Regions from separate parts of the Janthinobacterium sp. TPC_1 genome, predicted to be linked through region 1. Evidence: predicted binding sites of a transcription regulator. Region 1 holds the regulator's gene; each other region holds the start of a gene.
The links. The regulator FNR, encoded in region 1, switches genes on or off when oxygen is low (the NO sensors DNR and NnrR bind a similar motif). The targets are predictions, from matches to a motif close to TTGATNNNNATCAA.
Positions count from the first base shown of each region.

Region 1 (4,103 bases):
AACAACGACAAGCTCGGCGATTGCATCGACTGCACCCTGTGCGTGCAGGTGTGTCCGACCGGCATCGATATCCGCAACGGCCTGCAGTATGAATGCATCGGCTGCGCCGCCTGCGTCGATGCCTGCAACAGCGTGATGGACAAGGTCGACCGGCCGCGGGGACTGGTACGCTACAGTACCGACCATGCGATGGAAAACAACTTCAATTCGAAGCAGATACGCCAGCGCGCCATGCGCCCGCGCGTCTTGATCTACACTTCCATCCTGGCCCTGATCATCATCGCCGTGTGTACTTCGCTGGCCCTGCGCACGCCGCTGAAGATGGACGTGATCCGCGACCGCGGTTCGATGGGACGCGAAGTGGAAGACGGCATGATCGAAAACGTCTACCGCCTGCAGATCATGAACACCTCGGAGCAAAGCCAGCATTTCAAAATCAGCGCATCCGGCTTGCCGGGCCTGACCTTGCTGACGCGCGAAGAAGTGACCTTGCAGCCAACGGAAACGCTGGGCTGGCCGATCCGCCTGCGCGTGCCGCACGGCGTCGGCGAGAAAGGCTCGAACAAGATTGCGATCGAATTGCAATCGCTGGACGACCCGTCGCTGCATGTGCGTGAAAGCGCGGTATTCATCGTGCCACGTTAACAAGGAAAGGCGGACGGGGACCGGGTGCCCTCGCCGCCGCCACGAAGTTGCAGGAAGGCCGGTTCCCGCATGGGGACTGGCTGATTAAACAGGAGAAATAGCATGTCCGACAGTCTGAAACTGCAACCTCCCGTTGCCCCGTGGTACAAGCACCGCTGGCCATGGCTGCTGATGATCGGTCCCGGCCTGTCCGTGGTCGTCGGCAGTTTCATGGGCTATATTGCGTTTACGCAACCCGATGCGCTGGTGGTGGGCGATTATTACAAGCAGGGCAAGGCCATCAACCAGGATTTGAAGCGCGACACGGCCGCCAGCAACCTGGCGATGGATACCAGCCTGTCGTATGACGTCGCTGCAGCGCGCCTCAGCGGTTCCGTGCACAGCTTCGGCAAGGCGTACCAGGGTCCGCTGCAGCTGCACCTGGCGCATGCGACGTTGCCGGAAAAGGATATCAAGCTGCTGGTGCAGCCCGATGCGGCCGGCAATTTTTCCGTGACGCTGCCGATGCTCGAACGCAGCCGCTGGCAGGTGCTGGTGGAAAACGATAAGCGCGAGTGGCGCCTGTCCGGCATCTGGACCTGGCCGTTGCAGCGCAGCATCGCGCTGCATGCGGATGAAGAACTATAACGTACAGTGCCGGGAAAACCGTAGCGAGCGGCAGTGATTTGTGGCTGAGAAGCACAGCTGTGCTATAGCACAGCGAGCATCGCAGGCCGCAAAGCGCGACGCGCAGTAGGTTTTGACGGTGCTGTTATTTGCAGACGTCCGTACCGGCCGTAATGGCCTTCAGTTTCGCCGGCTGCAGGATCTCGATCTCGCGGTTGGAGACGCGCAGCCAGCCTTCCTTCTTGAATTTCGACAATAAGCGGCTGACGCTCTCGATGGTCAGGCCCAGGTAGTTGCCGATTTCCTCGCGCGACATGCGCAGCTGGAATTTGCTGCTCGAATAGCCGCGCGCCTCGTAGCGCGACGCCAGGTTGACGATGAAGGCGGCAAAACGCTGCGTCGCCTGCATATTGCCCAGCAACAGCATCACGCTTTGCTCGCGCGTGATTTCCTGGCTCATCATGCGGTGGAAATGGCGCAGCAGGGTCGGCATGTTGCCCAGCAATTGTTCCAGGCTGGAAAACGGGATTTCACACACTTCACTATCTTCCAGGGCCACCGCATTACAGTGGTGGCGGTCGGCGCTGATGGCGTCCATGCCCAGCAGTTCGCCGGCCATCTGGAAACCCGTCACCTGCTCTTCGCCGCCGGGATTGATCTGGTACGTCTTGAAGTGGCCCAGACGGATCGCGTACAGGTTCTGGAACGAGTCGCCGATGCGGAACAGCGAGGCGCCGCGCACGATCTTGCGGCGGCGGCCGATGATCTGGTCCAGTCTGTCCATGTCGCCCACATCGAGGCCCATCGGCAGGCACAATTGATGCATGCTGCAAGTCGAGCATCGCGCACGCAACGCCTCCACGTTCACGGTGGGCAAGGTTGGAGTGAGTAGCGCTTCAGTCATGTCGGTACCTTTTAGAAAATGCAACAACAAGTTTACTGCATACAGGGTTGCCGTGTGCCAATTTCACCGCAATTTCGCTGAATAAACGACGTTCCGACTTTAATTATATGGCAACATCGTCAAAAGGCCGTACGGGGCAGGCAATTTGCGCGGTGGCGCTTGCCAAGCTGGGGCATTGATAGGAAAATTCCTGACAGCATTATCTGCCGCCTGTGCCGCCCGGTACTGAAAAGGAAATCATGAAGCCTCTCGGCATCAAAGCAAAAGTCGCGCTGGCCACCAGCCTGACCTCGATCGCCATGATCGCGCTGGTCACGATGATCCAGGTGCAGCACATGCGCGACGATTTCACCCGAGTACTGCTGAGCCAGCAGTCGTCCCTGATCACCCGCACCGCCGCCGAACTCGACGACAAGCTGGCCATGCTGCTGCAGATCGTCACCCTGACGGCCAGGCAGCAGCCGCCGGAACTGATCGCCCAGCCCGCCCAGTTGCGCCAATACTATTCGCGCCGCTCGATGCTGGTGCTGTTCGACGACGTGCTGGTGCTCGACGCGCATGGCGCCGTCGTGGCCGACATGCCGGAAGTGGCGGGGCGCGCCGGCATCAATGTTGCCGAGCGCGAATACTTCCAGACCGTCCTGCGCACGCGCCAGCCCATGATCACGGAACCGATGCTGGGCAAATCGAGCGGCATGCCCATCGTGCAGATGGTGGCGCCCGTGCTGGCCGCCGATGGCCAGGTGGCCGGCGTGGTGATCGGCGTATTGCGCCTGTACAAGGACAACCTGCTGGGCCGTTTGCGTTCGGAAAAGATCGGCAAGAGCGGCTATTACTTCATCCTCACGCGCGGCGCCGTGCCGCGCTACGTGCTGCACCCGGACACCAGCCGCTTGCTGCAGCCGCGCCTGCCGAACGCCAACCTGACGACGACCCAGCTGCTGAAGGACGATGGCGAAGGCAGCATGGTCAGCACCAACAGCCGCGGCATTACGGCCGTCAACAGCTTCAAGCGCCTGAAATCGGTGAACTGGCTGCTGGCCGCCTCGCTGCCCATCGACGACGCCTTCGAACCGTTCGATGGCGTGCTGTACCGGCTGGTGCTGTGGAGCATCCTCGCCTCGCTGCTGGCCGCGGCAGCAGTGCTGGGCTGGGTTACCGTGCGCCTGCTGTCGCCCCTGGTGCGCCTGCGCGATACCCTGCAGGCGCTGCGCACCAGCGGCAGCCGCTTCACCCCCGTACCCGTGCAGCAGCGCGACGAGATCGGCCAGCTGACGGAAGCCTTCAACGGCCTGATGAGCGAACGCGACCGGCTGCAGCAGGAGCTCGAAGCGCGCGCGGCGGAGCTGGAACAGGAGCGCGACCGGGCCGAGGCGGCCAACCGCGCGAAGAGCGATTTCGTGGCCAACATGAGCCATGAAATCCGCACGCCCCTCAATGCCGTGCTGGGCATGGTGTATCTGCTGGGAAATACCAAGCTCGATACGGAACAGCGCAAGTATCTGACCATGGTGCGCGTGGCGGGCCAGTCGCTGCTGGGCATCCTCAACGACGTGCTCGATTATTCGAAGATCGAGGCGCGCCGCATGGAATTGTCGCCCGTCGAATTCGACCTCGACGAAGTCATGAACACGCTGGCCACGACGATGACGATGAATGCGGGCGAAAAGGAGCTGGAACTGGCATTGCCGTCGAGCCCGACGTGCCGCGGCGCCTCGTGGGCGACGCCCAGCGGCTGCAGCAGATCCTCGTCAACCTGGCCGGCAACGCCATCAAGTTCACGGAGCAAGGCGAAGTGGTGGTGGCCGTCAGTCTGGCCGAGAAGGACAACGGCCGCGCCTGGCTGCGCTTTGAAGTGCGCGACACGGGCATCGGCATGACGGAACTGCAGCAACAGCAGCTGTTCGCCGCGTTTTCGCAGGGCGACCAGAGCATCACGCGGCGCTTC
Region 1 is NZ_CP195157.1:1,544,212-1,548,314, forward strand. It holds gene ccoG (cytochrome c oxidase accessory protein CcoG) at 1-645, shown strand, start outside; gene ACQVLG_RS07505 (FixH family protein) at 748-1,272, shown strand; gene fnr (fumarate/nitrate reduction transcriptional regulator Fnr) at 1,397-2,155, opposite strand; gene ACQVLG_RS07515 (cache domain-containing protein) at 2,395-4,035, shown strand; partial or broken gene ACQVLG_RS07520 (ATP-binding protein) at 3,927-4,103, shown strand, end outside.

Region 2 (4,103 bases), 740 kb from region 1:
TGCGCGCCGCCTGGCCCGCCTTCATGGCTTCGTGCGGCGTGCTGGTGAAACGTCCGGACTGGAAGGAATCGTGCACGATTGCGCGTCAGGTGAATGCCGACAGCGACAAGGCCATCCGCCTGTTTTTCGAGACCTCTTTGTGCCAAATCAAGTCATTACCGCTGATGGCGCCAATACTGGATTGGTGACCGGCTACTATGAGCCGCTGCTGCACGGCGCGCGCAAGCGCGGTGGCCCATACCAGACACCGCTGTACAAGGTGCCTGACGACTTGGTCTCGGTGGACTTGTCCGGCGTGTATCCGGAATTGAAAAACATGCGCCTGCGGGGCAAGCTGGTCGGCAAGAAGGTGATCCCGTACGCCACGCGCGCCGACATCGAGCGCGCCACGTCCGTGACGGGCAAGGAATTGCTGTGGGTGGATGACGAAGTCGAGGCGTTCTTCCTGCAAGTGCAGGGTTCCGGGCGCGTGCAGCTGACTGATACGCAGGAAACCGTGCGCGTGGCGTATGCGGATCAAAACGGCCATCCGTATAAATCGATCGGCCGCTACCTGGTCGACAAGGGCGAACTGACCCTGAGCCAGGCGTCCGCGCAGGGCATCAAGGCGTGGATCGCCGGCCACCCGACGCGCAAGGATGAATTGTTCAATGCCAATCCCAGTTATGTCTTCTTCAAGGAGGAGCGCCTGCCCGACCCGAAAGTAGGTCCGAAGGGCGCGCTGGGCGTGCCGTTGACACCGCAGCGTTCGGTGGCCATCGATTCGCGCTTCCTGCCGTTGGGCGCGCCCGTGTTCCTGTCCACCACGCAAGCCAATAGCGAGATTCCCATGCAGCGCCTGGTGATGGCGCAAGATACGGGCGGCGCCATTCGCGGGCCTATCCGTGTCGATTACTTCTTTGGTTTTGGCGCGGAAGCGGCCGAGAATGCGGGCCGCATGAAGCAGAGCGGCGCCGTGTGGGTGTTGTTGCCGAAGCAGGCGCCGGCGCGCTGAGTTGCTGCACGCGACGCCGGGGTAGCTATGGTCTGGCTTAACGCAGAACCATGACGGGCAAGTGCGTATGCGCCAGCACTTTTTGCGTTTCGCTGCCCACGAACAGCTTGTTCAAGCCCTTGCGGCCATGCGAGGCCATTAGATGATGTCGCAATGATAGGTTTGCGCCGCGTTGACGATTTCTTCGTGCGGGCTCGGCGAGACTGCTACCACGCCTTCGAAGGGCACGCCGGCGGCGCGTGCCGCTTCGCCGATCTTGTCGATGGCGCGTTGCGAGGCTTCCTGCATTTGTTGTTCATACAGGCTGGCGTCGAGCACGATGCCGCCGTCGGCCATCGGCGAGAACGGGAAAGGCTGCACCACGCTGATGGCGATCAGCTTGGCCTTGTTCAATTGGGCGAAGGCGAGGGCGGTCTCGGCGGCTTTGTCGGACAGCGGCGAGCCGTCGGTGGGAAATAAGATGGCGTTAAACATGGCGTACTCCTCAAGTGATGTCAGACAGCTTATGGATTTACATCAATTAAAACCTTGATGTAAATCAAACCTCACAGGCTTTGGCAGAAATAGTGTCGCCAAAGCAATCTTTTGTCAGTGTATGCCCATTCATCGCTTCAGGTGCGCACGCTACGCAGCGGCGTGCCCCCACACCATGGCGGCCGTCAACAGGATACTGCCTGCCGCGATGCAGGCCAGACCATTGCGCACGCCAAAGTGTTCCGCCACCCAGCCGGCGGCCAGCGCACCCAGCGGCGCCGTCGCCACCGTCAGGAAGCGCATGGTCGACGTCATCCTGCCCAGCATGGGATCGGGCGTGACCTTCTGGCGCAAGCCCAGGTAGGGAATAAAGAACAGCATCACGCCGCAATCGAAAAAGAACATCAATATGGCATAAGCGACGGCGCTGGCGGCCGCGCTGCCGAACAGTGCGGCGGGAATCGTTGGCGTCAGGGCAAAGCACACGGAGGTGGATGCCAGGCCGATCAGGATGGTGCGGCCGGCGCCGTAGCGCTTCGTCAATGGCTTGACGATGAAGGCGCTGAGCAAGACGCCGGCACCGCCCAGCATCTGCGTCATGCCCAGTACGCCAGGGCTCATGCCCAGGTCGCGCGTGGCGAACAGCACCGTCAAGGCCATGCTGGCGTAAAACAGGAAGTGCCAGATACCGGCGCCCCAGGCCAGCGCGCGCAGCAGCGGTTCGCGCCAGACAAACAGCAAGCCGTCGGCGATGTCGCGCAAGGCGTGCTTGCTTGACGGCGCCGGGCGTGGGTCGCGCACGCTCATGGCGCGCAGATTGAAGACGGAAATCAGATAGCCGCAAGCCGTACACAGGATGGCGACGGGTGCGGACAGCACTTGCACCAGCACGCCGGCCAGGCCGGGACCGATCAGGCGCGAAGCCGATTCGGTGGCGGCAAATTTTGATTGCGCATCGATCAAGCCGTCGCGCCCCACCAAAAAGGTCAAAAAGACCTGTTCGGCGCCGCCGCCGACGACGAAGCCCGTGCCGATGACGAATCCCACAATATATAACCATGGCATCGACAGTACGCCGCACCAGTAAGCGACGGCCACGCTGGCCAGGGCCAGGCCGGACATGCTTTCGCTGAACAGCATGATCGGGTGCTTGCTGCGCCGGTCCAGCAGCACGCCGACGGGCAAGCCGAAGAGGGCAAACGGCAGCGCCTGCAGGGCGACCAGCACGCCCATCTGTTCCGGCGTCGCATGCAATAACAATACCGCGCACAGGGGCAGGGCCAGCGAGGTGATCTGGGCGCCGAAGCAATTGAGGCCGTTGCTGAACCACAGGCGGCGGAAATTGACGCTGGCTGCGCTACCGTCGCCGCGCAGGTGGTTTGCGCAGTACTGGAAGAGGGCGGAGAAAATACGCTGCTCGATAAAGGTGGCCGGGCTCACAATAATAGCAGCGCACCTGCCGCGCCGCTGCCGTTAGCCGCTACAATCGTCACACCGTTCATTGAGAGGAGACACTATGCAATATGAAGACCTGATCATCGACATCCAGGACAAAGTAGCACTGATACGCCTGAACCGCCCCAAGGCCTTGAACGCCTTGAACGACAACATGATGAGTGAGCTGGGCCACGCCTTGCTTAAATTCGATGCGGACGAGAATATCGGCTGTATCGTGCTCACGGGCAGCGAAAAAGCGTTTGCCGCCGGCGCCGATATCGCGGCCATGGCCGACTACACTTATCCCGATACCTTTACCCAGGGCTACATCAGCCGCAACTGGGAGTATATCTTGCGCGTGCGCAAACCCGTGGTGGGCGCGGTGGCCGGCTACGCACTCGGTGGCGGCTGCGAACTGGCCATGATGTGCGATTTCCTGATCGCCGCCGACAGCGCCAAATTTGGTCAGCCGGAAATCAAGGTCGGCGTCACGCCGGGCGCGGGCGGTACGCAGCGTCTGCCGCGTGCCATCGGCAAGGCCAAGGCCATGGATCTGCTGTTGACGGCGCGCACCATCGATGCCGCCGAGGCGGAGCGCATCGGCCTGGTGTCGCGCGTGGTGCCGGCCGATAAGTTGCTGGAAGAAACCCTGGCTGCCGCCAAGACCATCGCCGCCATGCCGACTTCGGTTGCCATGATGATCAAGGATTGCGTCAACCGCGCCTTTGAAACGACCCTGACCGATGGCGTCGCCTACGAGCGCCGTTTATTCCAGGCCGCCTTCGGTACGCCTGCACAAAAAGAAGGCATGCATGCTTTCCTGGAAAAGCGCTTGCCAAACTTCGACGGTCTTTGATATGATTCGCCTCCCCGATGAGACGCAGCGGTTTTAGCGAAACAGAGGGAGCCGGATGCAGTAGCAAACGGCAAAAAAGAAGGTTGACGAATTAGCCGAAACGCTTCATACTCTTCCTTCTTCGCAGCTGACAAACACAACGCTTTGTCGATAGCGCGAGAGTGGTAAATAAGCAGTACCGAATACAGTTCTTTAACAATTAACAGTCGATAAGTGTGGACATTTGATGTAGTGCAGCAGCGATCTTCGGATTGCTGTAATACTTAAAATATATCAAATGTTCACAAGAAATAATGAAATAGGATACTTCTTCGGAAGTAGCCTGTCAGTTTTTTGAGTGAG
Region 2 is NZ_CP195157.1:2,282,915-2,287,017, forward strand. It holds partial or broken gene mltA (murein transglycosylase A) at 1-994, shown strand, start outside; gene ACQVLG_RS11205 (universal stress protein) at 1,032-1,133, opposite strand; gene ACQVLG_RS11210 (universal stress protein) at 1,133-1,468, opposite strand; gene ACQVLG_RS11215 (MFS transporter) at 1,619-2,908, opposite strand; gene ACQVLG_RS11220 (enoyl-CoA hydratase) at 2,985-3,761, shown strand.
Region 2: the regulator FNR is predicted to act here: its motif matches at 1,523-1,536, upstream of ACQVLG_RS11210 (universal stress protein).

Region 3 (4,103 bases), 1.3 Mb from region 1:
GATTTCCTGTTCCAGAATGTCGAGCGCATCGTCGTCGCTCTTCTTGATGTAGCGGTCGATCAAGCCCCGGTTGAAGGCCGTCACGGCCATCTTTTCATCGGCCGCCCCCGTAAATAGAATCTTCTTGCACGGCAAGTCGCGCACGGCCTGGCAGAATTCCAGGCCATTCATCTGCGGCATCGAATAATCGACCACCAGCACACGGACGGCACGGCAAAGCGCTGGGCCTGGCCGCTGATGCGCCAGATGCGCTCGATGTCGATGGCGACATTGCAGTCGTTGGGCGCCGTGCTGTGCAGGTCGAAATTCACATGCAGGGGCATGGCGACGCGCTGGTGCGTTTGCTGCAGCCAGTGCAGCGCCGTGCTCGTATCGTGGAAGGTCTTGCGCGCCAGCGCGGGATCGAGCTGGAAAGCCATGCTTTTCAGAAAGGAATCGCTGTCATCGATCAGCACGGTGAGGGTCGGATGGGTGTAGACGGGCAGTTGCATGCGTCACCTTGCTAGGAAATGGGTTGGAAGCGGGCAGGCACGGGCTGGGGAAATTCCAGGATGAAGATCGCATACGCATGCTCGCGCGACACGCAGCGGATGCGCGCCTGCCAGGCGTGGGCGATCTGCCGGCACAGGGCCAGGCCGATGCCGCTGCCGTTGTGCACGGGATACGAATAAAAACGCTCGAAGATCAGCGGCAGGCGGTTTTTCGCGATGCCGCAGCCCGTGTCGATGACCAGCAGGCGGGGCACGGGGCGGGCGCCGTCGATGATGATGCGCACGCGGCCCTTGCCGGCCCGCTGCACGGCTTTCAGCGCATTTCTCAGCAGGTTGAGCAGGATCACCACGCACAGTTCGTCCTGTCCCGCGAACTGGAAGTCGGCGCGCACGTCCAGCGTGACGCTGGCGCGCTGCTTGTTGCCGGTAAACGGATAGCGCTTGAGCACGGAATGCACCATGTCCAGCATCGACAGCACCTGGCTCGGTTCCAGGTTGCGGTTGACGGCGCTGGCGCTGAGGAGGAACAGGTCGATCATGTGCTGCATGTGGCGCACCTCGAACTGGATGCGCGACAGCGCCTCCTGCAGGGGCGGCATGGCCTCGGTCTCGCCGGCCAGTTGCGGCAGCAGGCGGCGCATGCCGCGCACGTTCGCCTCCACGCTGGTCAGCGGCGTGCGCAGCTCGTGCGCCACGGAACCGAGCCCGGCGGCCAGACCCGACAGGCGCTCCTGTTCCAGCACCTTGCCGCCCACTTTCACGACGGAGAGCGCGGCGATGGTGAACCAGTGCACGGGCAGCTGCTGCAGCACCGTGGGCTGCAGCAGGAAGCCGCCTTCGCCCTGCACGATGACGGCCAGGCAGGCGGCGCCCGTGCCGATCAGGTAGGCGCGGCACGCCAGTCTTGTCTCGAAATGAAACAGCACCACCAGGCCGATCAGCAGCGATTCGCTCCAGATGGACGACGCATGGTTCATCAGGAACATGAAGGTAAAGAAGAACGGCAGGATGTAGCTGAGGGCGAACAGCAGGTAGCGCGACAGCCAGCGGGCCGAAAAGCGGCGCGCGAACAGGCCCGCCAGGCAGATGCCCACGCCCGTCAGGCGCAGGGTCAGGTTTTCATAGGCTTGCGGGAAAAAAAACTGCCACAGCAGGTAGTACAGCGGCATGGCCACCGTGCCCACGGCGGCCAGCATGGCAACCCGGGTGGCCAGGTGCTCATGCGGTGCGCGCTCATGCAGCAGCGAATGGAGCAGTGTCTGGCGCACGCGTTGCCGCCAGTATGTCCATCGTCCTTGCCATTGCTGCGTCATGACTCTGCCTTGATGCTTTCCAGAACGTCATCATCGCGTAATTTTTCCTGGTTGAACGACTATCTGACTGGACATTGATATACGTCAATGGACGGGTTGGCAACACGGTCAAGGTTTTAATTTGCAACAAACATTTCCCTAGGAGAAAACTCATGACCATGATGACCAGCCTGCACACCCCGTCGTTTGTCCGCGCTGAACACTGCCTGCCCGATTACATCGTGCGGCGCATGGATGCGCATCACGTCACGCGCATCGAACAATTGCTGGGCGGCCAGCATCCGCATGCCTGGCAACCCACGCCGGCCGATGCCATCTTTCTGGCGGGTAATGATTACCTGTCCATCGCGGCCGAGCCGGCGCTGGTGGCGGCCCAGGTGGCATCCCTGCAGGCGAACGCGGGCGGCATGCTGATGTCGGCCGTGTACTTGCAGGAAGGCAGCGAGCAGCACCGGCTGGAAAGCCGGCTGGCCCGCTACATGGGCTGCGAGGATGGCATCCTGGCGCAGTCCGGCATGGCGGCCAACGTCGGCTTGCTGCAGTGTATCGCCGGCCCCGGCATTCCCGTCTACCTCGATATGCAGGCCCATGCGTCGCTGTGGGAAGGCGTGCTGTCGGCCCAGGCCCAGGCCGTCGCCTTTTTGCACAACGACATGACGCATTTGCGGCGGCAGGTGGAAAAGCATGGCCGCGGCGTGATCGTCGTCGATGCCCTGTACAGCACCAACGGCAGCCTGGTGCCGCTGCTGGAATTGCTCGACATCGCCGAGCGCAGCGATTGCGTGGTGGTGGTCGACGAGTCGCACTCGCTGGGCACGCATGGCCCGCAGGGCGCCGGCCTGGTGGAGGAATGGGGGCTGGGACACCGCGTGCATTTCCGCACGGCTTCGCTGGCCAAGGCGTTTGCCGGGCGCGCCGGCTTCATCAGCTGTTCCAGCCGCTTCAAGGGATATTTTTTGTCCGAATCGCGCCCCGCCATCTTCAGTTCCTGCCTGCTGGCGCATGAACTGGCCTGGCTGGGGGCGGCGCTCGATTTCATCATGGCCGCCGATGGGCGCCGCGCCGCCTTGCGGCGCCATACGCTGCAGGTGCGCGAAGGCTTGCGCGAGCTCGGCTACAACGTCAGCGACGGCACGGAGCAGATCGTGGCGCTGGAGGCGGGCGGCGAACCGGCCACCCTGGCCCTGCGCCAGGCGCTGGAACGGCAAGGTATTTTCGGCGCCATGTTTTGCGCGCCGGCCACGGCGAAGAACCGCGCCCTCGTGCGCCTGACCCTCAATGCGGGGCTCGACGCGGCGGCCATCAAGCGGGTGCTGGCGGGCTGCGCCGCCGTCCGCGCCGAAACGGGCGTGGAGCAGTGGCCGTCCACGCGGCGCCTGCGCAGGCTGGCGCTGGTGTAAGGGGACGCGTCAGCCGTTGCCGGGCTGGCTGCCGGCTATGTTGGCCAGCAACTGGGACAGCGGGGCCAGTTGCTCCGCGCTGGCGCTGCCCAGCAATTCCTGGCCCAGCGCCTGCGCCGTCGCATCGGCGTGGATCAGCAGGGCTTGCCCCGCCTCGGTGATGACGGCATAGCCGACGCGGGCATCGCGCGCATCGGCCTGGCGCGCCACCAGGCCGATCTTTTCCAGCGGCAGCAGCGAGCGCGTGATGCCGGACGCCGTCAGCGCCAGGCGTTCGGCCAGGTCGATGCGGCGCAGGCGGCCGCCGGGCGCCCGCTGCAGGTGGTACAGCAATTGGTAATCGCTGAAACTGAGGCCATGCAGGTTGCCCAGGATGCTGTCGAAGCGGCGTACCAGCACGGCCTGGGCGCGCGCCAGGCGCAGGCAGAAGTCCAGCGCGACGGCGCCGTCCGGCGGCGGGAGAGGGTGATCCATCATGACGTCCTTTCAATTGGCTGCGAAGTGCTTGAGAGTGCGCAAGTGTAAAGCATGGCGGCTCAATACAGGGCCTGGCCCCGCTCCTGCAGTTGTTCCAGGTGCAGTGCCAGCAGGGCGTCGAGCTCGGCGTCCGCATCGAAGGCGGGATCGTCGGGCACCGTGACGGCGTCGAGCAGATCAAAGCGGAAGGCCGCTTCGCCGTCGCGCCGCCAGTCCGCCTGCAGGCACGCATTGCGGTGCGTGCCCAGCGCGAGTTCGAAGCGGTGGCGGTTCAGCGCGCCAGGCGCGTTGCGGCTGCGTTCGAGCAGGGTGCGCCCGCTGGGCAGGTGCTGCAGCGCGATGATGCCCAGCGCGGGCGTTTGTTGCCGGTAGGCCGCTTTCAGGGCCGTTTGTCGTGTTTTATCCATGGTAGAACTTTCTCA
Region 3 is NZ_CP195157.1:222,622-226,724, reverse strand. It holds gene ACQVLG_RS01130 (response regulator) at 1-201, opposite strand, end outside; gene ACQVLG_RS01125 (hypothetical protein) at 168-491, opposite strand; gene ACQVLG_RS01120 (sensor histidine kinase) at 503-1,759, opposite strand; gene cqsA (alpha-hydroxyketone-type quorum-sensing autoinducer synthase) at 1,957-3,204, shown strand; gene ACQVLG_RS01110 (MarR family winged helix-turn-helix transcriptional regulator) at 3,214-3,678, opposite strand; gene ACQVLG_RS01105 (GIY-YIG nuclease family protein) at 3,741-4,088, opposite strand; gene ACQVLG_RS01100 (MFS transporter) at 4,101-4,103, opposite strand, start outside.
Region 3: the regulator FNR is predicted to act here: its motif matches at 1,879-1,892, upstream of cqsA (alpha-hydroxyketone-type quorum-sensing autoinducer synthase).

Region 4 (4,103 bases), 2.3 Mb from region 1:
GCGCCTGCAGGTCGAACGGCGGCAATTCGATGGCGTCGAGCGTGTTCTTGAACAGCAAGCCCAGTTCCGTATCGCCTTCCAGGCTCAGGCGGCGGCTGAAGAACAAGGTGTCCGGATCTTCCTGGCGCCGCGCCAGCAGCATCAAGTCATGCACGCTGGCGGCGATGCACAGGTCGGGCACGTCGACATAGCGCTCGGCCACGAACACCGTGCCCTGCCACTCGAAATCGAAGGCGATGCCCGCGTCCAGCAGGCGCAAACGCAAGCTGCGCCCCTCCAGGCTGCGCCGCACGTCGTCGGGCAATTGCGGCGCCAGCAGGCGGTTCAAACCCTGCACGAACAGCCACGAGGCGGGATATGGCGGCAGCTTGGACAGCAATTCGGCCAGCGGTTCAGGCAGCCGGTACGACATGGCGGGCTTGCTCATGCCGGGTTTGGCCGGAACCGGGGCCGGGACGGGCAATCTTTCCAGTTGATCTTGCATGGTGCTTCCTTTCGAGGCGTTCAATGGGCGGCGTGCTGTTCCATGCCGGGCTGGCCGTGCCAGTAGCCGTCGCAGGCGCCGGCCGGCTGGCAGGCCGCCAGCTGGGCCTGGGCGCCGATGCCGCTGACCTGCCCCCGGCGGGCACGGTCGAAGATGGCGATCACCTGTTCCGTATGCATGGCCTGCGGGCTGATGCGCGCCACCGACACGCCCATGTCGCGCATGGCGTCCAGTTCGCGCACCAGGTTGTAGACGAGCGCCGACTGCGTCTGCGTGCCATTCAGTACGAGGAAGGGCACTTCGTCGCGCGTGCGCAGCAGCAGGCCGTCCGGCTCTTCCAGGCAGCTGTAGCCGCAATCGTCCTTCGGCAGGTTGCGGTTGCGCGCCGTGAAGCAGCGCGCGGAAAACGCCAGCGGCATGCGGCCGTAGGCGAACACCTCCGTCTCCAGCCCTTCCGGCTTCTGGCGCTGCATCTCGGCCAGCGCCGTCTGCCCCATTTCCAGCGGCATCACCCAGCGCCGCGCACCGAGGCGCGCCAGCAGCTGCAGGCTGGGGCCATTGAACAGGTTCAGATGGGGCCCGGCGACGAAGGACGCCCCCTTTTCCATGCAGTGCACGGCGCCCATGTCGTTGGCCTCGACGCTGTAGCGGCCATTGCCCGTGATGCGGCGCAGGGTGGCCAGTTCGGCGCCCGCCTCGATCAGCGCCTGCGTCGACAGCACCACTTCCTTGCCGGCGGCGGCCAGCATGTCGGCGATATCGAGCCAGTCGGCCAGGCGCAGCTCATGCCGGCGCGAACAGACGGTTTCGCCCAGGTACACGATATCGACGGCGGTGCCGGCGATCTGCTGGTAAAACTCGAAAACGGTGGCGCGCGGCCAGTAGTACAGCAAGGGGCCCAATGATAGTTTTAGCATGTTCATCCTCTATTTCCAGGAGCGGTGATACGCGCCCAAGGTGTGCTGCTGACCCTCGGCCAGCTTGTCCATGGCCGCCATCCAGCCTGGCTTGACGGCGTAGCGCGCATTGCCTTCGCGGCAGGCGTCGATCGCCTCGCGCCATACGCGCGTCACCTGCGCGACATACGCGGGGCTGCGCTGGCGCCCTTCGATCTTCACGGCGCGCACGCCCATGGCGATCAGTTGCGGCAGCAGCGCCAGCGTGTTCAGGCTGGCCGGCTCCTCGATGGCGTAATACTCTTCGTCGTTGACTTCGAAGCGCCCCTTGCACAGGGTCGGGTAGCTGGCGTTTTCACCGGGTGCGTAGCGGTCGATCAGCACGCCGTTCAGGCGCGATTCGAGGCCGTTCGGCGTTTCCAGCCAGCGCACGGATTTCGCCGGCGAGCACACGCCGTGGGTGTTCGGCGCCTCGCCTGTCGCATACGAGGACAGCGCGCAGCGCCCCTCGACCATCACGCACAGGCTGCCGAAGCCGAAGACCTCGATCTCGACTTCCGTCTTGCTGATCAATTGCTCGACCTGCGCCATCGACAGCACGCGCGGCAGCACGGCGCGGGCGATGCCGAAATGTTCGTGGTAAAAATTGATGGCTTCGTAGTTGGTGGCCGAGCCCTGCACGGACAGGTGCAGGCGCAGCTGCGGGTGGTGCTGGGCCGCGTAGGCCATCAATCCCGGGTCGGCGACGATCATGGCGTCGATGCCGGCCTGCGCGGCGCGGTCGATGGCGCTGCGCCACACGGCCCAGTTATGCGGCTGCGGATAGGTGTTCAGCGCCAGCAGCACCTTGCGTCCATATTGATGGGCGTAGCGCACGCCCTCGGCAATGGCCTTCTCGTCGAAATTGAGGCCGGCGAAATTGCGCGCATTGGTGGCGTCGCGAAAGCCCAGGTAAACGGTGTCGGCGCCATTGTCGACGGCCGCTTTCAAGGCGGGCAGGCTGCCGGCGGGGCAGACCAGTTCCAGCGGTCCAGCCACGCGGGTGGCGGTGGTTGATTCAAGCATCATGGTGTTCTCAGTCCTGTATCGGCTCAGGGTGCAGACTATAGCCCCGCCCATGCCGCCCAGTCCTTGACGCAGGTGAAGGAATGCATGCATGGCTGGCGCGCGTTCAACTTGCTTGACCTGGCTGTAAAATGCCCCACTTTTCTTCCCTCCGATTGCCCGCCATGACCCGCAAACCGCTGCTGATTTTCCTGCTCACCCTGTTCCTCACCGCGCTGCAAGTGCAGTGGGCCGGCCCGGCCGATGGCTATGACGCGGGAACCCTCTCCGTGCTGTCGCCCGAAGTACTGGGCGCGTATCCGGGCGTGCTGCTGCTGTTCCTGCTGGCCGTGTTCGCGCGCAGCAAGATGCCGCTGCTGCGTCAGGCCGCCATCTGCACGGGCCTGCTGGCCATCTACTGGCTGCTGGCGAACTACGTCACCTTCGACGCGCGCGTGGCCAGCTGGAGCACCTATACGCCGCTGGAAATCTGGACGCACGTGCTGCCCGCCTCCGTCGCCAGCGTCGCCGCCTGCGGCGCCGCGTTCTTTTTCGCGAGCTGGCTGATCCTGCGCGAAACGCGCTGGAACAAAACCGGCTGAGGTGTATTTTTCACCTGCATCAAGGATTCGCCACGCAACTGCACGCGCCCTTTGACGCCACTATATTTAGTGATTAATCTCCATAAAAACACCGCATGTTGTGTTTATTGGAGGTTTCATGACGACAAATGCAGTTCCATCCATGCGCGGCCAGGTCGACGTCGCCGCGTCCATCAATGAATACCTGGACCGGCGCGACTGGCGTGTCAACGCCAACGCCAACCAGGGTTACTCGCTGGGCGGCCTGATACTCAACGTGTCGGGCAAGGTCATCGCCAACTACTGGCTGGACCAGGTGTATCCGCCGGAAGTGGGCGCCGCGCACCGCGAAGCGGCGCTGCACATCCACGACCTCGACATGCTGGCCGGCTATTGCGCCGGCTGGTCGCTGCGCACCCTGCTGCACGAAGGCTTGAATGGCGTGCCGGGCAAGATCGAATCGGGCCCGCCCAAGCACATGTCGAGCGCCATCGGCCAGATCGTCAACTTCCTCGGCACCCTGCAAAACGAGTGGGCCGGTGCACAGGCGTTCAGCTCCTTCGACACCTACATGGCGCCCTACATCCGTAAGGACAGCCTGCGCTACGAAGACGTGCGCCAGTACATGCAGGAGCTGATCTTCAACCTCAACGTGCCATCGCGCTGGGGCACGCAGACGCCGTTCACCAACCTCACCTTCGACTGGGTCTGCCCGGACGACCTGCGCGAGCAGATTCCCGTCATCGCTGGCCAGGAAATGGACTTCAGCTATGGCGAGCTGCAGGCGGAAATGGACATGATCAACCGCGCCTACATCGAGATCATGATGGCGGGCGACGCCAAGGGCAGAGTCTTCACCTTTCCCATCCCCACCTATAACATCACCGAGGATTTCGACTGGCATAGCGAAAACGCGGAACGCCTGTTCGAGATGACGGCCCGCTACGGCCTGCCCTATTTCCAGAATTTCATCAATTCGGAGCTCAAGCCGAACATGATCCGCTCCATGTGCTGCCGCTTGCAGCTGGACTTGCGCGAACTGCTGAAACGGGGCAATGGCCTGTTCGGTTCCGCCGAGCAGACGGGTTCCCTGGGCGT
Region 4 is NZ_CP195157.1:3,808,222-3,812,324, reverse strand. It holds gene ubiT (ubiquinone anaerobic biosynthesis accessory factor UbiT) at 1-484, opposite strand, end outside; gene ubiV (ubiquinone anaerobic biosynthesis protein UbiV) at 505-1,401, opposite strand; gene ubiU (ubiquinone anaerobic biosynthesis protein UbiU) at 1,411-2,448, opposite strand; gene ACQVLG_RS18710 (hypothetical protein) at 2,610-3,026, shown strand; partial or broken gene ACQVLG_RS18705 (ribonucleoside triphosphate reductase) at 3,145-4,103, shown strand, end outside.
Region 4: the regulator FNR is predicted to act here: its motif matches at 2,512-2,525, upstream of ubiU (ubiquinone anaerobic biosynthesis protein UbiU).